Regions from separate parts of the Enterobacter sp. H2G27 genome, predicted to be linked through region 1. Evidence: predicted binding sites of a transcription regulator. Region 1 holds the regulator's gene; each other region holds the start of a gene.
The links. The regulator PurR, encoded in region 1, represses purine synthesis genes. The targets are predictions, from matches to a motif close to CANGCAAACGTTTGCNTG.
Positions count from the first base shown of each region.

Region 2: galS (HTH-type transcriptional regulator GalS) is a predicted target of PurR. The motif match lies at 4,259-4,276, and genes of this name have one in related genera.
Region 3: glyA (serine hydroxymethyltransferase) is a predicted target of PurR. The motif match lies at 4,632-4,649, and genes of this name have one in related genera.

Region 1 is NZ_JBSVSI010000001.1:1,628,832-1,636,051, reverse strand. It holds gene ACW9E7_RS07780 (MFS transporter) at 1-374, opposite strand, end outside; gene cydH (cytochrome bd-I oxidase subunit CydH) at 538-627, opposite strand; gene purR (HTH-type transcriptional repressor PurR) at 925-1,950, shown strand; gene punR (DNA-binding transcriptional activator PunR) at 1,968-2,879, opposite strand; gene punC (purine nucleoside transporter PunC) at 2,994-4,193, shown strand; gene cfa (cyclopropane fatty acyl phospholipid synthase) at 4,492-5,640, shown strand; gene ACW9E7_RS07750 (riboflavin synthase subunit alpha) at 5,673-6,314, opposite strand; gene mdtK (MdtK family multidrug efflux MATE transporter) at 6,540-7,220, shown strand, end outside.
Region 2 is NZ_JBSVSI010000001.1:2,784,388-2,791,607, reverse strand. It holds gene cirA (catecholate siderophore receptor CirA) at 1-67, shown strand, start outside; gene fghA (S-formylglutathione hydrolase) at 167-994, opposite strand; gene ACW9E7_RS13210 (YbfB/YjiJ family MFS transporter) at 1,133-2,281, shown strand; gene folE (GTP cyclohydrolase I FolE) at 2,384-3,052, shown strand; gene yeiB (DUF418 domain-containing protein YeiB) at 3,072-4,229, shown strand; gene galS (HTH-type transcriptional regulator GalS) at 4,385-5,407, shown strand; gene mglB (galactose/glucose ABC transporter substrate-binding protein MglB) at 5,702-6,700, shown strand; gene mglA (galactose/methyl galactoside ABC transporter ATP-binding protein MglA) at 6,780-7,220, shown strand, end outside.
Region 3 is NZ_JBSVSI010000001.1:3,124,687-3,131,906, forward strand. It holds gene ACW9E7_RS14695 (DUF1007 family protein) at 1-69, opposite strand, end outside; gene csiE (stationary phase inducible protein CsiE) at 195-1,472, shown strand; gene ACW9E7_RS14705 (3-phenylpropionate MFS transporter) at 1,473-2,612, opposite strand; gene ACW9E7_RS14710 (DoxX family protein) at 2,786-3,208, shown strand; gene glyA (serine hydroxymethyltransferase) at 3,262-4,515, opposite strand; gene hmpA (NO-inducible flavohemoprotein) at 4,820-6,010, shown strand; gene glnB (nitrogen regulatory protein P-II) at 6,083-6,421, opposite strand; gene glrR (two-component system response regulator GlrR) at 6,502-7,220, opposite strand, start outside.

The sequences.
Region 1 (7,220 bases):
TGTTTTGGCACCACGCTGGCAGCAACGACCGATCCCAGCCCAAAGAACGCGCCGTGGTTAAGGCTGGTCAGAATACGCGACAGCATCAGCGTGGTGTAGTCCGGCGAAATGGCCGATAGCACGTTGCCGAGGGTGAAAATCGCCATCAGGAAAATCAGCGCATTGCGGCGCGCGCGGTGCGAAAGGAGAAGCGTCATCAGCGGCGCCCCCACCATCACGCCGATAGCGTAGGCGCTGATCAACATGCCTGCCGCGGGGATCGAGACGTCCACGCCGCGGGCGATGACGGGCAGTAACCCCATCGGGGAGAATTCAGTGGTGCCAATCCCAAAAGCGCCAATCGCCAGGGCCAGCAGGGGAAAATTGATTTTCATGCGTCAACTCCGGATGCCGTGTCACGTGGTGACACAGAACAAAGAAGCGGAAAGCATGACATCAATCACAAAAAATGAGAAGTTAACAAAATGGCAAAAGATTTTTGCCAGAGAAGTAACAATCCGGGGAGTCGGGAGGGAGAAGGCTCTCCCTCCGCGTAAATCAGTGCAGCGCAGCCGTCAGACCGGCCACAACAATCAGAGCCAGCACAACAACGGTGGTGAACAGCGAAAACTTAAGATCGGAACTCATCAATTTTTCTCCTTTTAATCCCCACACGAAAAGTGAGCTTGCTCATTTTTGCACAGATTACGTCAAAAATCTTCCTGGATTTATACTGATAACCACTTTACCTCTTCCCCTTTTCATCAAGATAGGACAAAATTCCACGCTAAATTTATTAGCGTACCGGCCATTGACCCCCTCCTGACGTCCCGTGTCGTTTTCCCGGCGTGCCGCAATTCAACATTGCGAGATAAGGGTGAGAGAAGGCAAACGTTTACCTTCAAGTTTTTCAGGAGCTTAGGATATGGTCTGGAGTGACATTTAATGGCAACAATTAAAGACGTAGCAAAACGCGCAAACGTTTCCACCACAACCGTATCACATGTAATTAACAAAACCCGCTTTGTGGCGGAAGAGACGCGCAACGCCGTCTGGGCAGCGATCAAAGAGCTGCACTATTCGCCAAGTGCGGTTGCGCGTAGCCTCAAGGTTAATCACACCAAATCCATTGGATTGCTGGCAACCAGCAGTGAAGCGGCCTATTTTGCCGAGATCATTGAAGCGGTCGAAAAGAACTGCTTCCAGAAAGGCTATACCCTGATTCTGGGCAACGCGTGGAACAGCATTGAAAAACAGCGTGCCTACCTGTCGATGATGGCGCAAAAGCGCGTTGATGGCCTGCTGGTAATGTGCTCCGAGTATCCGGAGTCAGTGCTGTCGATGCTGGAAGAGTATCGCCATATTCCGATGGTGGTGATGGACTGGGGCGAAGCGCGCGCAGACTTCACCGATTCCGTTATCGATAACGCTTTTGAAGGCGGCTATATGGCCGGTCGTTATTTGATCGAACGCGGTCACCGCGAGATTGGCGTGATCCCGGGTCCGCTGGAGCGCAACACCGGGGCGGGCCGTCTTGCCGGTTTTATGAAAGCGATGGAAGAAGCGCTGATCAACGTGCCGGAAAACTGGATCGTGCAGGGCGACTTTGAGCCGGAATCAGGCTACCGCGCGATGCAGCAGATCGTTTCCCAGCCGCACCGTCCGACCGCCGTTTTCTGCGGGGGTGACATCATGGCCATGGGCGCGCTCTGCGCCGCCGATGAGCTGGGTCTGCGCGTACCGCAGGATATTTCCGTGATCGGGTATGACAACGTGCGTAACGCGCGCTTCTTCACCCCAGCGCTGACCACCATTCACCAGCCGAAAGATTCGCTGGGCGAAACGGCCTTCAATATGCTGCTCGACAGGATCGTCAACAAGCGCGAAGAGTCGCAGTCCATTGAAGTTCACCCGCGCCTGATTGAACGCCGTTCCGTTGCGGACGGTCCGTTCCGCGACTACCGTCGTTAATCCCTTTACGGGGCCAGCTACGCTGGCTCCCGTAACCATTCCCGGTTCAGCGTTTCGCTGTCCCCCAGATAATCCAGCAGCCAGGCCATGGCGGGCGAGACATCATTTTGTTGCCAGGTCAGGCAGCAGGCCGCGTCCGGGAACGGATTTTCCAGCGTCAGTTCAACCCATTCGCCGGTATCGATGCGCGGACGCGCAAAATGAACGGGCACCATCGCGACGCACAGTCCGGCACTGAGGCACGTCGCCGACGATTCCCAGTCCGGAGCCACCACCCGCCGCTGGTTGTCCAGAAGCCAGGTGATACGCTTGGGCAATGAACGGGACGTATCCTCCAGCACCAGCGAGGGCCAGTTGCGCAGCGTATCGTCGCTAAGCGGCCCGTCCATCGCTGCCAGAGGATGATCGCTGGCCACCACGCATTTCCAGCTCAGCATCCCCATGTCGCGAAAGGCGTAACGTCCCCCGACCGGGATCGCCTGCGTCGCGCCAATCGCCATCTCCGCCCTGCCGTCCGCCAGCGCATCCCACACCCCGTTGAACACCTCCTGCGAGACCCGCAGCTCAACGTCAGAGAAATGACGATAGAAATCGACAATCATCTGTCGGGTGCGTTCCGGCTTCACGATGTTATCCACCGCGATGGAAAGATGTCCCCGCCAGCCGTTGGCGATCTGCTGGCACTGTTCGCGGGTGATCTGCATTTTTTTGATAACAGAACGCCCTTCCTTCAAAAACCACGCCCCGGCGGGCGTCAATTCCACGTCACGATGCCGCCGCTCAAACAGCGGAACCGCCAGCCACTCCTCCAGTTGACGCACCGTGTAGCTGATGGCCGAAGGGACGCGGTGCAGCTCCTGCGCCGCACCGCTGAAGCTGCCGTTACGCGCGACAGCATCGACCACTTCAAGAGAATAATCTGACCACATTTTCTGCCTGCAAAAAATTTGAATGCACCCGCCAAATATTAGCGTTTCACAAGCGGCTTTGCACTCCCTACACTCAGCGCCAATGTATACCTGCCTCCTCAGGAGAATAAAATAATGCAACCCAGGAACGGTTTTTTAGTCTGGCTCGGCGGCTTAAGCGTGCTGGGCTTTTTGGCCACCGATATGTACCTGCCGGCTTTTGCCGCGATGCAGGAAGATTTGCAAACCCCCGCTGCCGCCATCAGTGCCAGCCTGAGTTTGTTCCTCGCCGGTTTTGCTTTTGCACAGCTGCTCTGGGGACCGCTCTCGGATCGCTTTGGTCGTAAACCGGTACTGCTGCTGGGTCTGGCCATTTTTGCCGTGGGCTGCCTGGGGATGTTATGGGTACGCGACGCCACCTGGCTGCTGGTGCTGCGCTTCGTTCAGGCCGTGGGCGTCTGTGCCGCGGCCGTGACCTGGCAGGCGCTGGTGACCGACTACTACCCGGCTAACCGCACAAACCGTATTTTCGCCACCATTATGCCGCTGGTGGGCCTCTCCCCTGCCCTGGCTCCGCTGCTGGGCAGCTGGATCCTCGCGCACTTTGACTGGCAGGCCATTTTTGCCACGCTGTTTGCCATCACGCTGGTGCTGATGCTGCCGGCGTTTGCCCTCAAGCCTGCGCATAAAAAAGAGGCGCATGCCGACGCGAAGCCGATTACCTTCACCTCACTGTTGAGCGCCAAAGCGTATCGCGGGAATGTCCTGATCTATGCCGCCTGCTCGGCAAGCTTCTTCGCATGGCTCACCGGCTCGCCGTTCATTCTGCACGATATGGGCTACAGCCCGGCAGCCATCGGCCTGAGCTATGTTCCGCAGACAATCGCGTTCCTTGTGGGCGGGTACGGCTGTCGCGCGGCGCTGCAAAAATGGGAAGGCCAGCAGATGCTGCCGTGGCTGCTGGTGCTGTATGCGCTGAGCGTCATCGGGACCTGGGCCGTTGGCTTTATTCCGGGTGCCGGTCTGGCCGAAATTTTGATCCCGTTCTGCGTGATGGCCATTGCGAACGGGGCGATTTACCCTATCGTTGTGGCGCAGGCGCTGCGTCCATTCCCGCAGGCAACAGGCCGCGCCGCCGCGCTGCAGAACACCCTGCAGCTGGGTTTGTGCTTCCTGGCAAGCCTGGTGGTCTCGGCGCTGATTGCTACGCCGCTTTTGACCACCACCAGCGTGATGCTGTTCACCGTAGCGCTGGCGGTATTGGGCTATCGCATGCAGGCCTCCGCGCAGCGTGAGCAGGATAACGGTGCTCAGGTGGAAACCTCGCATGCCTGATTGCGCCAGAAATCATGTTATATTTCAGTGATTAGGTTGCTAACAATTTTCTATTGAATCACCAAATTTTGAAGCCTATACTAAATTTGGTTCGATTAAATACGATAAATATTAAGTGTTAACGGGAGCCGGAGTGCTCCCGTTTTACCATGGAAGGCATTTCGGCAAGGGTTATCTCCCTTCCTCTGTTCTACGTCGGATACTAGCCTCGCGGTATTTACCGTGAGATTTCTCACAAACCAAAAAAAGCGTCTACGCTGTTTTAAGGTTCTGATCACAGTAGGGTGATGGAGAAGCTATGAGTTCATCGTGTATAGAAGAAGTCAGCGTTCCGGACGATAACTGGTCCCGGATCGTCAGTGAACTGTTAGGTCGAGCAGGCATCACTATCAATGGATCATCGCCATCCGATCCTCAGGTTAAACATCCCGACTTTTTTAAACGCGTGTTGCGGGAAGGGTCGTTAGGCCTGGGAGAAAGCTACATGGACGGCTGGTGGGAGTGTGAACGTCTGGATACCTTTTTCGCCAGCGTGTTGCGTGCCGGTCTTGAAAATCAACTCCCTCGCAACCTGAAAGACACCCTGCGCGTCGCCTCTGCCCGACTTTTCAATCTCCAGAGTAAAAAACGCGCGTGGATCGTTGGCAAAGAACATTACGATCTTGGCAACGATTTGTTCAGCCGTATGCTGGACCCTTTCATGCAATACTCCTGCGCCTACTGGAAAGAGGCCTCGACGCTTGAAGAGGCTCAGCAGGCCAAGCTGCGTCTGATCAGTGAAAAACTGCAGCTACAGCCCGGCATGCGCGTGCTGGATATCGGTTGCGGCTGGGGCGGGCTGGCGTATTTTATGGCGAAGCACTATGGCGTCAGCGTGGTCGGCGTGACGATCTCAGCGGAACAGCAAAAAATGGCGCGAGAGCGCTGCCAGGGTCTCGATGTGGATATCCGGCTGCAGGACTACCGCGACCTGAACGAGCAGTTCGACCGGATCGTTTCCGTCGGCATGTTCGAGCACGTGGGGCCAAAAAACTACGATACCTACTTTGAGGTGGTGGATCGTAATCTGAAACCGGACGGGCTCTTCCTGCTGCACACCATCGGCTCTAAGCGGACCGACAACAACGTTGACCCGTGGATCAACAAATACATCTTTCCGAATGGCTGTTTACCGTCCGTTCGCCAGATTGCCAACGCCAGTGAACCCCATTTCGTGATGGAAGACTGGCATAACTTTGGCGCGGACTACGACACCACCTTAATGGCATGGCATGAACGTTTCCAGAAAGCCTGGCCAGAGATTGCGGACAACTATTCTGAACGATTCAAACGAATGTTTAGCTATTATCTGAATGCCTGCGCGGGGGCGTTTCGCGCACGGGATATTCAGCTCTGGCAGGTGGTATTCAGCCGTGGGATAGAACACGGACTGCGTGTCGCACGCTAAAAAAATAACCCCGGATATCCGGGGTTATTTTTTTATTCCTCTTCGGCGGTCTTTATTATTGCGGCTTCTTTTGCTGCCAGCACGCGCTCAACCGTATCCACCACAGCCTGGGTCTGAGGATCGATTTCGATATTCACGCGATGCCCCAGTTTTTTCGCGCCCAGCGTGGTGCGCTGCAGCGTTTCAGGAATTAAATGCACGCAAAAACGCGTTGGCGTCACTTCCCCTACCGTCAGGCTAATCCCGTCAATGCCAATAAATCCTTTATAGAGGATGTATTTCATTAATGACGGGTCCTGCATTTTAAACCAGATTTGACGGTTATTTTCCGAGGTCACGATTTTCGCCACTTCGGCGGTGGTCATGATGTGCCCCGACATAAGATGACCGCCAATCTCATCGCTGAACTTCGCCGCGCGCTCAACGTTGATGGTATCGCCTACCACCAGCTCGCCCAGGTTAGTGATGCGCAGCGTCTCTTTCATTAAATCAAAGCTAATCTGGTTGCCGTTAATTTCGGTAACGGTCAGGCAGCAGCCGTTATGGGCAATCGACGCGCCGGTTTCAATGCCCTCGAGCATATATTCCGGCAGCTCAACAACATGAGTACGGAAATTAGGTTTTTCATCAATGGACACCACTTTGGCAGTGCCCTGCACAATACCAGTAAACATGCTTACAACTCCTGTTTTTTCCGAACGGTGATGACACCGTTTAATCCCTCCACAATAACAGTTGGAAAAACAGGTTGCCAGCAGAGCGCATTTTCTGGCGATTTTTTCACTAGATAAATAGCTAAAGCCCGCTACAATAGCTGGCACCCCCCTGCATTTTCTTCTTGCTGCCAGTTTCGGCGGCTTTTTTAGTCTCTCATATAACTACAAAATAAAGGTGTTCACGTGCAGAAGTACATGAATGAAGCGCGCCAGCTATTGGCACTGGCTATACCAGTGATCGTCGCGCAGGTGGCCCAGACCGCAATGGGATTTGTGGATACGGTAATGGCGGGTGGCTACAGCGCCACCGACATGGCGGCCGTAGCTATCGGTACGTCAATCTGGCTTCCGGCCATCCTGTTCGGTCACGGTCTGCTGCTCGCGCTCACGCCTGTTATCGCTCAGCTCAATGGTTCGGGGCGCCGCGAGCGCATTGCCCATCAGGTCCGCCAGGGCTTCTGGCTGGCAGGATTTGTCTCGGTGCTGATTATGGTCGTGCTCTGGAACGCGGGCCATATCATTCGCGCTATGCATAACATTGACCCGGCACTGGCGGACAAAGCCGTGGGTTATTTGCGCGCGCTGCTCTGGGGTGCGCCTGGCTACCTCTTCTTCCAGGTGGCGCGTAACCAGTGTGAAGGCCTGGCGAAAACTAAGCCCGGCATGGTGATGGGCTTTATCGGGCTGCTGGTCAACATTCCCGTTAACTATATCTTTATTTACGGTCATTTCGGGATGCCGGAGCTGGGCGGCGTCGGCTGCGGCGTGGCGACGGCCGCCGTTTACTGGGTAATGTTCTTCTCGATGCTTACCTTCGTGAAGCGCGCCCGCTCCATGCGCGATATTCGTAACGAGCACAGATTC
Region 2 (7,220 bases), 1.2 Mb from region 1:
CCGTGACGATTACAGCTACACGGAAGATGGCCGTCGCTACTTTGTCGGCGTGGATTATAAGTTCTGATGTAGCCTGGATGCCCGGTGGCGCTTCGCTTGCCGGGCCTACAAAACCCACGAATGTAGGCCGGGTAAGGCGAAGCCGCCACCCGGCAATCGGCTGCACTTAGCCAAACAAATGCTCCGCATGGAAGCGAAGATGATCCTCAATAAAGGACGCGATGAAGTAATAGCTGTGATCGTATCCCGGCTGAATGCGCAGCGTCAGCGGCCAGTCTTTCTGGCGTGCCGCTTCTGCCAGCACCGCAGGCTGCAGCTGTCCGGCGAGGAACTGATCCGCATCACCCTGATCGATAAGCATCGGGATCGCATTTGCTGAGCTGCTGGCCAGCATCAGCGCACTGCTATCCCATTCCAGCCATTTCGCTTCATCTTCACCCAGATAGTTCGTGAAGGCTTTCTGCCCCCACGGCACCTGCGTTGGGTTCACAATCGGCGCAAAGGCCGACGCGCTGACGTATTTCCCCGGATTTTTCAGCGCCATGATAAGCGCCCCGTGTCCGCCCATCGAGTGGCCGCTGATCGCGCAGCGCTCGCCAACCGCAAACTGCGACTGCACCAGCGCAGGAAGTTCATCGCGAATGTAATCATACATGCGGTAATGGCGCGCCCAGGGCTGCTCGGTCGCATTGACATAAAACCCGGCGCCTTTGCCCAGATCGTATCCCGCATCGTCGGCCACATCATCGCCGCGCGGGCTGGTGTCAGGCATCACCAGCGCAATACCCAGCTCGGCAGCAATACGCTGCGCCCCCGCTTTGGTGGTGAAGTTTTCGTCATTGCAGGTCAAGCCTGAAAGCCAGAACAGAACCGGCGGATTTTCCGTCGGCGGCAGGAAAATGCTGAACGTCATCGCACAGTTCAGGACGGTGGAGTCATGCCGCCAGCGCTGCTGTCGACCTTCAAAACAACGGTGCTCTTCGAGCAGTTCCATGCAGGGCTCCTTAATGAGAATGCGTATTCATAAAAACCATAATACAGCCTTTTCATTGACCTGTGAGCAACTTTCACTTTCGCCTGACGGCCAGATGCTGCATCATAAATTTACTTTTCTTTAACAATTGGAGCGGTCATGGCGCTGCGTATTGCGCTCAGTGGGTTTGTCGTTCTGGTGGTGGCGATGGGGATAGGACGCTTTGCCTTTACGCCTCAGGTGCCGCTGATGATTGCTGCCGGGCAGCTTACGTTGACCAGCGCGGGTCTGGTCGCGGCGATGAACTATCTGGGCTATCTGGTGGGCGCATGGGATGCCATGCGCGCGCACCGCTTTGTGGAAACGCGCCTCTGGCTTGGCATCACCGGCGCGGTGGCGCTGACGCTGCTCTCCGCGGCGGCGGATAACGCCGTCGTACACGGCCTGCTGCGTTTTGTGATTGGCTGCATGAGCGGCTGGTCGATGGTACTGATTGCCGCCTGGACTAACGAACGGCTTGGGCAGTTGGGTAAACCGGGCCTGAGCGCTGCCGTATTTGCCGGACCGGGGGCGGGCATTGCCCTGAGCGGGCTGCTCGCCGTCTACATCCAGGCGAAATCCCTTTCGGCCGGGGCGGCATGGCAAATCTACGGCGTGCTGGCGCTGGTGCTGATTGCGCTGGTGGCGCGCTACCTGCCGCGATCCGGGCAGCTCCATCGACCGGGCACCGCACCAGAGCCGCTGGTGCTGACGGCGGATTTAAAACGCCTGGTCTGGAGCTACAGTCTGGCTGGCTTTGGATATATCCTCCCGGCGACCTTCCTCTCGCAAATGGCGGCGGTGCGTTTTCCCGGCAGCCTGTTTGCGCAGTTCGTCTGGCCGATTTTTGGTCTCGCCGCCGTAGTGGGCATTGGGCTCAGTATTCTGTTACGCCATACCTCAACGGCTAACCGCAGGCTGGCGATCGTACTGTGGTTACAGGGCGCAGGCGTGCTGGCGGCCTGGCTGCTGCCGGGGATTGGCGGGTTGCTGACGGGCGGGCTGCTGGTGGGCGGCGGCTTTTTGTGTGCCGTGCAGCTCTCTCTTTTATACGGCCGCGAGCTGGCGCCAGACCACACGCGTTATATGGCAGGCCTGCTCACCACCGGGTATGCGATTGGGCAGTTGATTGGCCCCGTCACCTCGGCGTTATCAACCTGGTTTACCCACCGCCTGGAGCCCGCGCTTGGCCTGGCGGGTATGGCGCTGTTCGTTGGAGGAGCGCTGGTCTGGAATCGTCACGCTGAAAGGCAACAGCAATTGCAATAATTATCGTCGTGAATACTGGATTATGTGCGTCGCCTCACGCACAATGAGCGCATACTTTTGCCACAACGAGGGCAAAAGACGCCACACCTGCAGGAGAATAAAATGTCATCACTCAGTAAAGAAGCTGCCCTGGTCCACGAAGCCCTGGTTGCGCGCGGTCTTGAAACGCCACTGCGTCCGCCCGTACAGGATTTGGACAATGAAACCCGCAAGCGTCTGATTGCCGGTCATATGACCGAAATCATGGAGCTGCTGAATCTCGATCTGAGTGACGACAGTCTGATGGAGACGCCGCACCGCATCGCGAAAATGTACGTCGACGAAATTTTCTCCGGCCTGGATTACGCCAACTTCCCGAAAATCACCGTCATTGAAAACAAGATGAAAGTGGATGAGATGGTGACGGTGCGCGATATCACGCTGACCAGCACCTGCGAACACCATTTCGTGACCATCGACGGTAAAGCGACCGTGGCGTATATCCCCAAAGATACGGTGATTGGCCTGTCGAAGATCAACCGCATCGTGCAGTTCTTTGCCCAGCGTCCGCAGGTGCAGGAGCGTCTGACGCAGCAGATCCTGACCGCGCTGCAAACGCTGCTGGGCACCAATAACGTGGCCGTCTCTATCGACGCGGTTCACTACTGCGTGAAGGCGCGCGGCGTGCGTGATGCGACCAGTGCAACGACCACCACCTCGCTGGGCGGCCTGTTTAAGTCAAGCCAGAATACCCGCCAGGAGTTCCTGCGCGCCGTACGTCATCACAACTAAGTCTTACAGGGCAGGGACCATGGAGCGAAACGTCACGCTCGATTTTGTTCGCGGCGTCGCCATTCTCGGTATCCTGCTGCTTAATATTACCGCCTTCGGTTTGCCGAAGGCGGCGTATCTCAATCCCGCGTGGTATGGCGACATCACCCGCAGTGATGCCTGGACCTGGGCAATCCTCGATCTCTTTGCGCAGGTCAAATTCCTCACGCTCTTCGCCCTGCTGTTTGGCGCAGGCCTGCAGCTTCTCCTCAAACGCGGCACGCGCTGGATCCAGTCGCGCCTGACGCTGCTGGTTATCCTCGGCTTTATCCACGGCCTGTTCTTCTGGGACGGTGATATTCTTCTCGCGTATGGGTTAGTCGGGCTCATCTGCTGGCGGCTGATCCGCGATGCGCACAGCGTTAAAAGCCTGTTCAACACCGGCGTGATGCTCTATGTCATGGGGCTTGGCGTCCTGCTATTGCTGGGGATGATCTCCGGGGAGACGACAAATCGTGCCTGGATCCCGGATGCCGCTAACCTGCAGTACGAACAGTTCTGGAAGCTGAAAGGCGGTACGGAAGCGATAAGCAACCGCGCGGATATGCTGGGGGATAACCTCCTCGCGCTGGGCGCGCAATACGGCTGGCAGCTGGCGGGCATGATGCTGATGGGCGCGTCACTGATGCGCACCGGCTGGCTGAAAGGGGAATTCAGCCTGCGTCACTATCGTCGCACAGGCACCGGTCTGGTGCTGCTTGGCGTGCTGATTAACCTCCCGGCGGTGATTGTGCAGTGGCATATCCACTGGGATTACCGCTGGTGCGCGTTCCTGCTCCAGGTGCCGCGTGAACTGAGCGCGCCGTTCCAGACCATTGGCTACGCGGCGCTGATCTATGGCTTCTGGCCCTCGCTTTCCCGCCTGTGGATTGTCAGCGCTATCGCCTGCGTGGGCCGAATGGCGTTGAGCAATTACCTCCTGCAAACGCTCATATGTACCACGCTTTTCTATCGTTTTGGCCTGTTTATGAAATTCGACCGCCTTACGCTGCTGGCGTTTGTTATTCCGGTCTGGGTGGTAAACCTGGCGTTTTCTGTTTTCTGGCTACGCTATTTCCGCCAGGGACCGCTGGAGTGGGTGTGGCGTCAGTTAACCGCATATGCTTCAGGGGTATCATTGAAAAACACATCCAGATAACGATCTGGATCACAATCATTAACAAAACGGATGTAAGCGTTTTCATGACTGTGAGCTTCTTCACGTAGTCCCCTTTCTCTCGCTGCCAAAATAGCCACCTTGCTAAACACAGGGGGTGTCTGTGAGTTGCTGCAATCCTTTGAAGGATGGTGAATATGATCACCATTCGTGACGTCGCCCGTCAGGCGGGCGTTTCTGTGGCTACCGTCTCACGCGTGCTGAACAATAGCGCGCTGGTCAGCCCTGAAACCCGAGAAACCGTAATGAAAGCCGTGACCCAGCTCGGGTACCGGCCAAATGCCAATGCCCAGGCGCTTGCGACGCAGGTCAGCGACACCATCGGCGTGGTGGTGATGGATGTCTCGGATGCCTTTTTCGGCGCGCTGGTGAAAGCGGTCGACATGGTGGCACAGCAGCATCAGAAATATGTCCTGATCGGCAACAGCTATCATGAGGCGGAAAAAGAGCGCCATGCCATTGAAGTGCTGATCCGCCAGCGCTGTAACGCCCTGATTGTCCATTCAAAAGCCTTGAGCGATGAAGAGCTAACCGGATTGATGGAGCAGATCCCGGGCATGGTGCTGATCAACCGCATTGTCCCCGGCTATGCCCACCGCTGCGTCGGGCTGGATAACGTCAGCGGCGCCATGATGGCCACGAAAATGCTCATCAACAACGGGCATCAGCGGATCGGTTATCTGGCCTCCAGCCATCAGATTGAAGATGACGAACTGCGGCGCGAGGGGTGGCAAAATGCCCTGAAAGAGCACGGCATTACGCCATCCGAAAGCTGGGTGGGGACCGGCACGCCGGACATGCAGGGCGGTGAGGCGGCAATGGTGGAGCTGCTGGGTCGCAATCTGCAGCTTTCTGCGGTGTTTGCCTATAACGACAGCATGGCGGCTGGCGCCCTGACGGCACTGAAGGATAACGGCATTGCGGTGCCACAGCATTTATCACTCATTGGTTTTGATGATATCCCGATTGCCCGTTACACCGACCCGCAGCTCACAACGGTGCGCTACCCCATTGCCTCTATGGCGAAACTGGCGACTGAGCTGGCATTACAGGGAGCGGCAGGGCTGCTGGATCCGGGCGCAACGCACTGTTTCATGCCGACTTTAGTACGTCGCCACTCCGTCGCGTCCCGGCAAATTGTGGTTCCGATCACTAACTGATTAGATCAGGTGATGTAACCGTTTTCAATCTGTGAGTAAATTCACAGTATCTTAACAAGGCGCTGACTATGATGTCAGCGTTTTAGGGGCTGAAACGCTATGTAACAGTGATTATTCACTTTCACTATAGCCAATGTGCCGCAAACAACGAATAAAACGCATTTCTGGAGCGTTACCGAACACGGAAGAGAGAAATTTTATAAGTGAACTTCGGCTGTCAGTAACGTTTTATTAACACCTGCCCGCCGATCGTTATTCACAAGAACTACCCTGCATAAAAAAACCGGAGATACCATGAATAAGAAGGTGTTGACCCTGTCTGCTGTAATGGCAAGCATGCTTTTTGGTGCAGCAGCGCACGCTGCGGATACCCGTATTGGTGTGACCATCTATAAATACGACGACAACTTCATGTCTGTTGTGCGTAAAGCGATTGAGAAAGATGCGAAAGCAGCGCCAGACGTTCAGCTGCTGATGAACGACTCCCAGAATGACCAGTCCAAACAGAACGACCAGATCGACGTTCTGCTGGCGAAAGGCGTGAAAGCCCTGGCCATCAACCTGGTTGACCCGGCTGCAGCAGGCACGGTCATTGAAAAAGCGCGCGGTCAGAACGTGCCGATCGTCTTCTTCAACAAAGAACCTTCCCGTAAGGCGCTGGATAGCTACGACAAAGCGTATTACGTCGGTACTGACTCTAAAGAGTCCGGTATTATTCAGGGCGATTTGATCGCGAAACACTGGGCGGCGAACCCGAACTGGGACCTGAATAAAGACGGTCAGATTCAGTTCGTGCTGCTGAAAGGCGAGCCAGGCCACCCGGATGCTGAAGCGCGTACTACCTACGTTATCAAAGAGCTGAACGACAAGGGCCTGAAAACCCAGCAGCTGGCGTTAGATACCGCGATGTGGGATACCGCTCAGGCGAAAGATAAGATGGACGCATGGCTGTCCGGCCCTAATGCCAACAAAATCGAAGTCGTTATCGCCAACAACGATGCGATGGCAATGGGTGCGGTAGAAGCGCTGAAAGCACACAACAAATCCTCAATCCCGGTATTCGGCGTGGATGCACTGCCAGAAGCGCTGGCGCTGGTTAAATCCGGTGCGATGGCCGGTACCGTGCTGAACGATGCCAACAACCAGGCGAAAGCCACCTTCGATCTGGCGAAAAACCTCGCCGACGGCAAAGGCGCGGCAGATGGCACCAACTGGAAAATTGACAACAAAATCGTTCGCGTACCTTACGTGGGCGTAGACCAGTCCAACCTGGCTGAGTTTATCGGTAAATAAGTTAGCGGTACTGTCTCCACTGGGCGCAATTCGTTGCGCCCTTTTATAACGCGATATGCGAGGCCAACAAGGTATAATTATGGTCAGCACAACAACTCAGTCATCCGGTGAATACCTGTTGGAAATGAGCGGTATCAACAAGTCATTTCCCGGCGTTAAGGCACTCGATAATGTTAATTTAAAAGTTCGTCCTCACTCTATTCATGCCTTAATGGGGGAGAACGGTGCGGGTAAATCAACATTATTAAAATGTCTTTTTGGGATCTATCAAAAAGATTCTGGCAGCATTCTTTTTCAGGGGAAAGAGATCGATTTCCATTCAGCGAAAGAAGCACTGGAAAACGGTATCTCGATGGTTCACCAGGAATTAAACCTGGTGCTGCAGCGTTCAGTTATGGATAACATGTGGTTGGGACGTTATCCAACCAAAGGTGTCTTTGTCGATCAGGACAAAATGTATCGCGACACCAAAGCGATTTTCGACGAGCTGGATATTGATATCGATCCGCGCGCCCGCGTG
Region 3 (7,220 bases), 1.5 Mb from region 1:
ATGTGCGCTGGCGGTGAAGCTGATAACCGCCAAAAATAACGCCATCGCACTTTGTTTAACTGTTTGCATCAATTCCTCACGTCAAAAATTCTGTGATGTTCCCCAGCAATCCTGAATGAAAGGCCTGCCGGCGCGCTTTTCAGCGTTCATCCTTTAGCTATTCTTATCAAACATTCACACTGGATACCCGACAGATGATGACGACGCTTGAAATTCCATCTGTGCTTTCCAGTTCGCAGCGCCGCTGCCAGGTGCTTTTGATGCTTTACCTGCCCGATGCTGCCGTCACCGCACAGAGCATAATTGCTGCCAACGGCGTGGACGACGCGATGGCACGGCAAGATATAGCCGAGACGCGCGATGAAATCCAGCGCTATCACCGGCTGGATATCGTCACGCACCACGACGGCAGCTACCGGATTGAAGGTACAGCCCTGAATCAGCGTTTATGCCTGCTGCACTGGCTGCGCCGGGCGCTGCGGCTTTGCCCGCAGTTTGTCTCGCACCAGTTTACCCCCGCATTAAAAACCGCGCTTAAACAACACGGCATCGCGCGTCCGCTTTACGACGATGCGAACCTGCGGGCGCTGATCGGCTTCTGCTCTCGCAAGCTTCAGCGCCAGTTTGAATGCCGCGACGTCCAGTTTTTACAGCTCTATCTGCAATACTGCCTTATTCAGCACCAGCTCGGGAATACGCCGCAGTTTTCCCACGTTCAGCGCAGCTGGACCCAGTCGAGAGGGGAGTATTTTACGGCGCAGGAGATCGTGCGCCACTGGAGACGGCGCGTCCCGCAGGGTGCCCACGGGGATGAACAGCTGTTTCTGGCGCTGCTGTTTATGATGCTCCGCACGCCCGACCCGGTGCTCGATAAACACCAGCAGGATCAGCGATTGCGCCGGGCCATCGTACGCATGGTCGCCCGCTTTCGCTCGCAGACCGGGATGAACTTCAGCGATGAGCAAGGGCTCACCGATCAGCTGTATATCCACCTTGCTCAGGCGCTGGACCGCTCGCTGTTTGAGATCGGCATCGATAATAGCCTGCCGGAGGAGATCCACCGTCTCTATCCCCGGCTGTTACGCACCACGAAGGAAGCGCTGTTTGAGCTGGAAGCGGAGTTTGGGCTGCGTTTTTCCGATGAAGAGATGAGCCTCGTGGCGGTGATTTTCGGCGCCTGGCTGATGCAGGAGACCGATCTGCACGAAAAACAGGTGATCCTGCTGACGGGAGAGGATAAAGCCAGTGAGGACCTGATTGAACAGCAGCTTCGCGAGCTGACGCTGTTGCCGCTCAACATTCGCTATCTGACGCTACAGGCTTTCCAGAAAGAGGGGGCACCCCGCGAAGCCGCGCTGGTTATCACCCCCTACCCTACGGCCCTGCCGCTGTTCTCACCGCCGTTGATTCATGCCGTTGAGACATTAAACGCGCAGCAGCAAGAACATATTCGCGCCATGCTGGAATCGTAGTTACGCGCGTGCGGCCACTTTCGGTCGAACAAACATTGCCGGTAGCGCCACCAGCGCCATTACCCAGAACACGCCGTGCCCCAGATGCTGATAGAGGAACCCCGCAAACACCGTCATGATCGCGATACTGCCCCCCATTGCCACTGCCGAATAGACGGCCTGCAGGCGAATCACGTCCCCACCCTCGCGCGCAGCGATATAGCGCATGGCCGCCAGATGGCACACGGTAAAGGTGCCGCAGTGAAGGATTTGCGCCACAATCAGCCACGGCAGATCGGTCGTCCAGCCCATAATCCCCCAGCGCGCCACGCCGCACACGGCGGAAAGCAGCAGCAGGTCACGTGCGCCAAAGCGTCTAAACAGCTTCTTGCTCAGGGCGAAAATAATGACTTCGGCCACCACACCCAGCGACCAAAGATAGCCCACTGCAGAAGCAGAATATCCCGCTCCCTGCCAGTAGATGGCGCTGAAGCCATAGTACGCCGCATGTGCCCCCTGAAGCAGACAGACACACGCCAGAAAACGCCAGCTCTGTGCAACCAGGCTCCGCCACGCGGGCCAGCCCGCGCTCTCCTGATGGCGACTTTCCCCTTGCGGCATCACCGACGGTCGCAGCAGCATGCCCAGCAGCATTGAGGCAATACCGATACTCAGCAGGGCAAGAATGGCGCGGTAATCGTAAAGGCTGACCAGTTTCCCCACCAGCGCAGAGCCAATCACAAAGGCGATAGAGCCCCACAGGCGCACGCGACCGTAGTCCATGGTGATCTGCTTTTGCCAGGTGTTCGCAAGGGCATCCGTCAGCGGTACCAGGGGTGAGAAGAAAAGGTTAAAGCCAACCATCACCACCATCAGCCAGGCAAACTGGTGGCTGACCCAGAAGCAGGCCACAAAGACCAGGGTCAGCAGAGCAAGAATGCGCACGGCCTTGATCAGTAAGGAGGGATCGCTGACGCGCGGGGCAATCAGCAGGCTGCCCAGGAAACGCGCCACCAGCCCGGCCCCGAGCAGGACGCCGATGGTCTCGGGCGTCAGGCCGATACCCTTAAGCCAGACGCTCCAGAAAGGCAGAAAAATGCCGTAGCTAAAGAAATAGGTGAAATAACTGAGCGCCAGCCAGCGCGTGGAATGCAAGACCATGAATCCCTCCCGAAATCGAGGCCATAGTCTGGCGAGAATATAAAAATTAAGCAAGTAGATAGCCTGCTATAAATTAACGAAAATTTAACATCTTGTGCAATCGTCTGGCTTATGGCAGGGAATGAAAATATGTATTACGTTTAAATTACTCCACTTGCAGAGGTTTTTCTGCCATGAACTCACTACGTTATCTCGATTTCGGCCAGTCACGTCACCTGCTGCTGCTCATTGGCCGCATCGCACTTGTCGTGCTGTTTATTATCTTTGGTTATCCAAAACTGACGGGGTTTAGCGGCACCGTACAATACATGACCTCGCTGGGAACGCCGATGCCCATGCTGGCGGCCATTATTGCGGTAGTGATGGAAGTGCCTGCCGCCATTCTGATCGTACTGGGCTTTTTCACCCGTCCTCTCGCGGTACTGTTTGTGTTCTATACCCTGGGCACGGCGATTATCGGTCACCATTACTGGGATATGACCGGTGATGCGGTCGTGCCGAATATGATTAACTTCTATAAGAACGTCAGTATTGCTGGCGCCTTTATTTTGCTCGCCATTGTTGGGCCGGGAGCTATTTCCCTGGACCGGCGTTAAGCCATAAAAAAGGCCGCAAGCGCGGCCTTTTTTATTTCTGGAGGGCAGAGGAATTATGCGTAGACCGGGAAGCGTGCGCAGATATCCAGAACTTTACCTTTGACGCGCTCGATAACCGCTTCGTCATTGATGTTGTCCAGAACGTCACACATCCAGCCAGCCAGCTCTTTCACTTCCGCTTCTTTAAAGCCGCGGCGAGTTACGGCCGGAGAACCGATACGAATACCGGAGGTCACGAACGGGCTCTTCGGATCGTTTGGCACGCTGTTTTTGTTCACGGTGATGTTGGCGCGGCCCAGGGCAGCGTCAGCTTCTTTACCGGTCAGGTTCTTATCAACCAGATCCAACAGGAACAGGTGGTTTTCAGTACCGCCGGATACCACTTTGTAGCCACGGTTCAGGAACACTTCCACCATCGCTTTGGCGTTCTTAGCAACCTGCTGCTGGTAAACCTTAAACTCTGGCTCCATCGCTTCTTTCAGCGCTACCGCTTTTGCCGCGATAACGTGCATCAGCGGGCCACCCTGCGCGCTTGGGAACACCGCGGAGTTCAGTTTTTTGTACAGCTCTTCGTCACCGCCTTTCGCCAGGATCAGGCCACCGCGTGGACCCGCCAGGGTTTTGTGGGTGGTGGTGGTCACAACGTGAGCGTGTGGAACCGGGTTCGGGTAAACGCCTGCGGCGATCAGACCCGCAACGTGCGCCATGTCAACGAACAGGTAAGCACCGATGCTGTCTGCGATTTCGCGCATTTTTGCCCAGTCAACGATACCGGAGTAAGCAGAGAAGCCACCGATGATCATCTTCGGCTTGTGCTCTTTAGCCTGCTTCGCCATGTCTTCGTAGTCAATTTTACCGGACTCATCAATACCGTAAGGGATGATGTTGTACAGTTTGCCGGAGAAGTTAACCGGGGAGCCGTGAGTCAGGTGGCCGCCCTGCGCCAGGTTCATCCCCAGAACGGTATCGCCCGGCTGCAGCAGCGCGGTGTAGACCGCGAAGTTAGCCTGAGAGCCAGAGTGCGGCTGCACGTTTGCGTAGTCAGCGCCAAAAAGTTCTTTCGCACGGTCGATAGCCAGCTGCTCAACGATATCAACATACTCGCAACCGCCGTAATAGCGTTTGCCCGGGTAACCTTCAGCGTATTTATTGGTCAGCTGAGAACCCTGCGCCTGCATAACGCGCGGGCTGGTGTAGTTTTCGGAGGCGATCAGTTCGATGTGCTCTTCCTGACGTACTTTTTCCTGCTCCATAGCCTGCCACAGTTCGGCATCATAATCGGCAATGTTCATTTCACGCTTTAACATCCGCATCTCCTGACTCAGCTAACAAGTAAATTTTGGCCTGAAAAGGCAGTCCTGTTGGACGACGGGCAACAGTATAACTGATTAGTTCTGTGATAACAGGTCTTGACAAACGATTTTACGCAAACGTTTTCCTACCCGCCACGCAAGGGTTTGAGGAATAAAGCTCTCGCCCTTTCCAGCGGATTTCTTTTCAGGTTTGTGATGCATATTTTTCATCTTGCAAAGAACCATTTACAACGCAGGGGTATTTTTTATAAGATGCATTTAAAATACATCATTAAAGTCACATCGGAAGGAAGCAGCTATGCTCGACGCTCAAACCATCGCTACCGTAAAGGCCACCATTCCCCTGCTGGTGGAAACCGGCCCTAAACTCACCGCCCATTTCTACGATCGCATGTTCACGCACAACCCGGAGCTCAAAGAAATTTTCAACATGAGCAACCAGCGTAACGGCGATCAGCGTGAAGCGCTGTTCAACGCCATCGCGGCCTACGCCAGCAATATTGAAAACCTGCCAGCATTGCTGCCTGCGGTGGAAAAAATCGCGCAGAAACATACCAGCTTCCAGATCCAACCTGAACAGTACAACATTGTGGGCGGACACCTGCTGGCAACCCTGGACGAGATGTTCAGCCCGGGTCAGGAGGTGCTGGACGCCTGGGGTAAAGCCTACGGGGTACTGGCAAACGTGTTTATCAACCGTGAAGCGCAGATCTACAGCGAAAACGCCAGCAAGAACGGCGGCTGGAAAGGCACGCGCGCGTTCCGCATCGTTGAGAAAACGCCGCGCAGCGCGTTAATCACCAGCTTCGAATTTGAGCCGGTGGACGGTCAACCGGTGGCCGATTACCAGCCAGGGCAGTATCTGGGCGTGTGGCTGAAGCCTGAAGGATTCCCGCATCAGGAGATCCGCCAGTATTCCCTTACCCGCAAGCCAAACGGCAAAGGCTACCGCATTGCGGTGAAGCGTGAGGACGGCGGTCAGGTTTCCAGCTGGCTGCACAACGAAGCTAACGTGGGCGACGTGGTGCATCTGGCCGCGCCGGCGGGCGATTTCTTTATGGCCGTTGACACCAATACGCCGGTCACGCTGATCTCTGCGGGCGTCGGCCAAACGCCGATGCTGGCGATGCTCGATACGCTGGCAAGATCACACCACGGGGCGCAGGTTAATTGGTTCCATGCAGCCGAAAACGGCGACGTGCACGCTTTTGCGGATGAGGTGAAAACGCTCGGGGCCTCCCTGCCGCGCTTCACCGCGCACACCTGGTATCGCCTGCCGACGGAAGCTGACCGCGTAGCTGCCCGCTTTGACAGCGAAGGTCTGATGAATCTTAGCCAGCACGAAGGCCTATTCAGCGCACCGGAGATGCAGTTCTACGTCTGTGGACCGGTGGCGTTTATGCAGTATGCCGCGAAGCAGCTGGTTGAGCTGGGCGTGAACAAGGACAACATTCATTACGAATGCTTCGGCCCGCATAAGGTGCTGTAATGCAAAAAGCCCCTCGTTTGAGGGGCTTTTTTCGTCGGATGGCGGCTGCGCCTTACCCGGCCTGGAAAATATTTAAATCGCCGCGTCGTCTTCTTCGCCGGTACGGATACGGATCACGCGCGCCACGTCGAAGACGAAGATTTTACCATCGCCAATCTTGCCGGTCTGCGCCGTGCGGATAATGGTGTCCACACAGGTATCGACGATATCGTCGCTGACCACGATTTCAATTTTCACTTTCGGCAGAAAGTCGACCATGTACTCTGCGCCACGGTAAAGCTCGGTGTGGCCCTTCTGACGACCAAAACCTTTCACTTCCGTCACGGTCATCCCGGTGATGCCGACTTCCGCCAGCGCTTCACGCACATCATCCAGTTTGAAAGGTTTAATAATCGCATCAATCTTTTTCATGGTGGGTCCTTAAACTCTTGCCTGTAAGCTGCCTCGTAATCGATTGCTCACAGTATCATATTCAAGCGAATTTTGCGGTACTACTCTTTAAAATCGTTCGCTTCAAGCTCATGACGTGACAGCAGCTTGTAGAATTCGGTGCGGTTGCGTCCGGCCATGCGCGCCGCGTGGGTCACGTTGCCTTTAGTGATCTGCAATAGCTTGCGCAGATAGTTCAGTTCGAACTGATTGCGCGCTTCTGCAAACGTCGGCAGAGCCGTGTTTTCCCCTTCCAGCGCCTGCTCCACCAGCGCGTCGCTGATCACCGGTGACGAGGTCAGCGCCACGCACTGCTCAATCACGTTCACCAGCTGACGCACGTTACCCGGCCAGCTTGCGGCCATCAGCCGCTTCATCGCATCGGTGGAAAATGCGCGCACGAACGGTTTATGGCGGTCGGCCGCCTGGCGCAAAAGATGGTTCGCCAGCAGCGGAATGTCTTCCGCACGTTCCGCAAGCGCAGGGATCTTCAGATTAACCACGTTCAGACGGTAGTAGAGATCTTCGCGAAACTCGTTGCGGGCCATCACTTTTGGCAGATCGCGATGGGTCGCCGAAATAATTCGCACGTTAATATCGATATCGCGGTTGCTGCCCAGCGGGCGCACTTTGCGCTCCTGCAGCACGCGCAGCAGCTTGACCTGCAGCGGCGCGGGCATGTCACCAATCTCGTCCAGGAACAGCGTGCCACCTTCCGCGGCCTGGAATAGCCCTTCCCGGCTGCTTACCGCCCCGGTGAATGCGCCGCGGGCGTGACCAA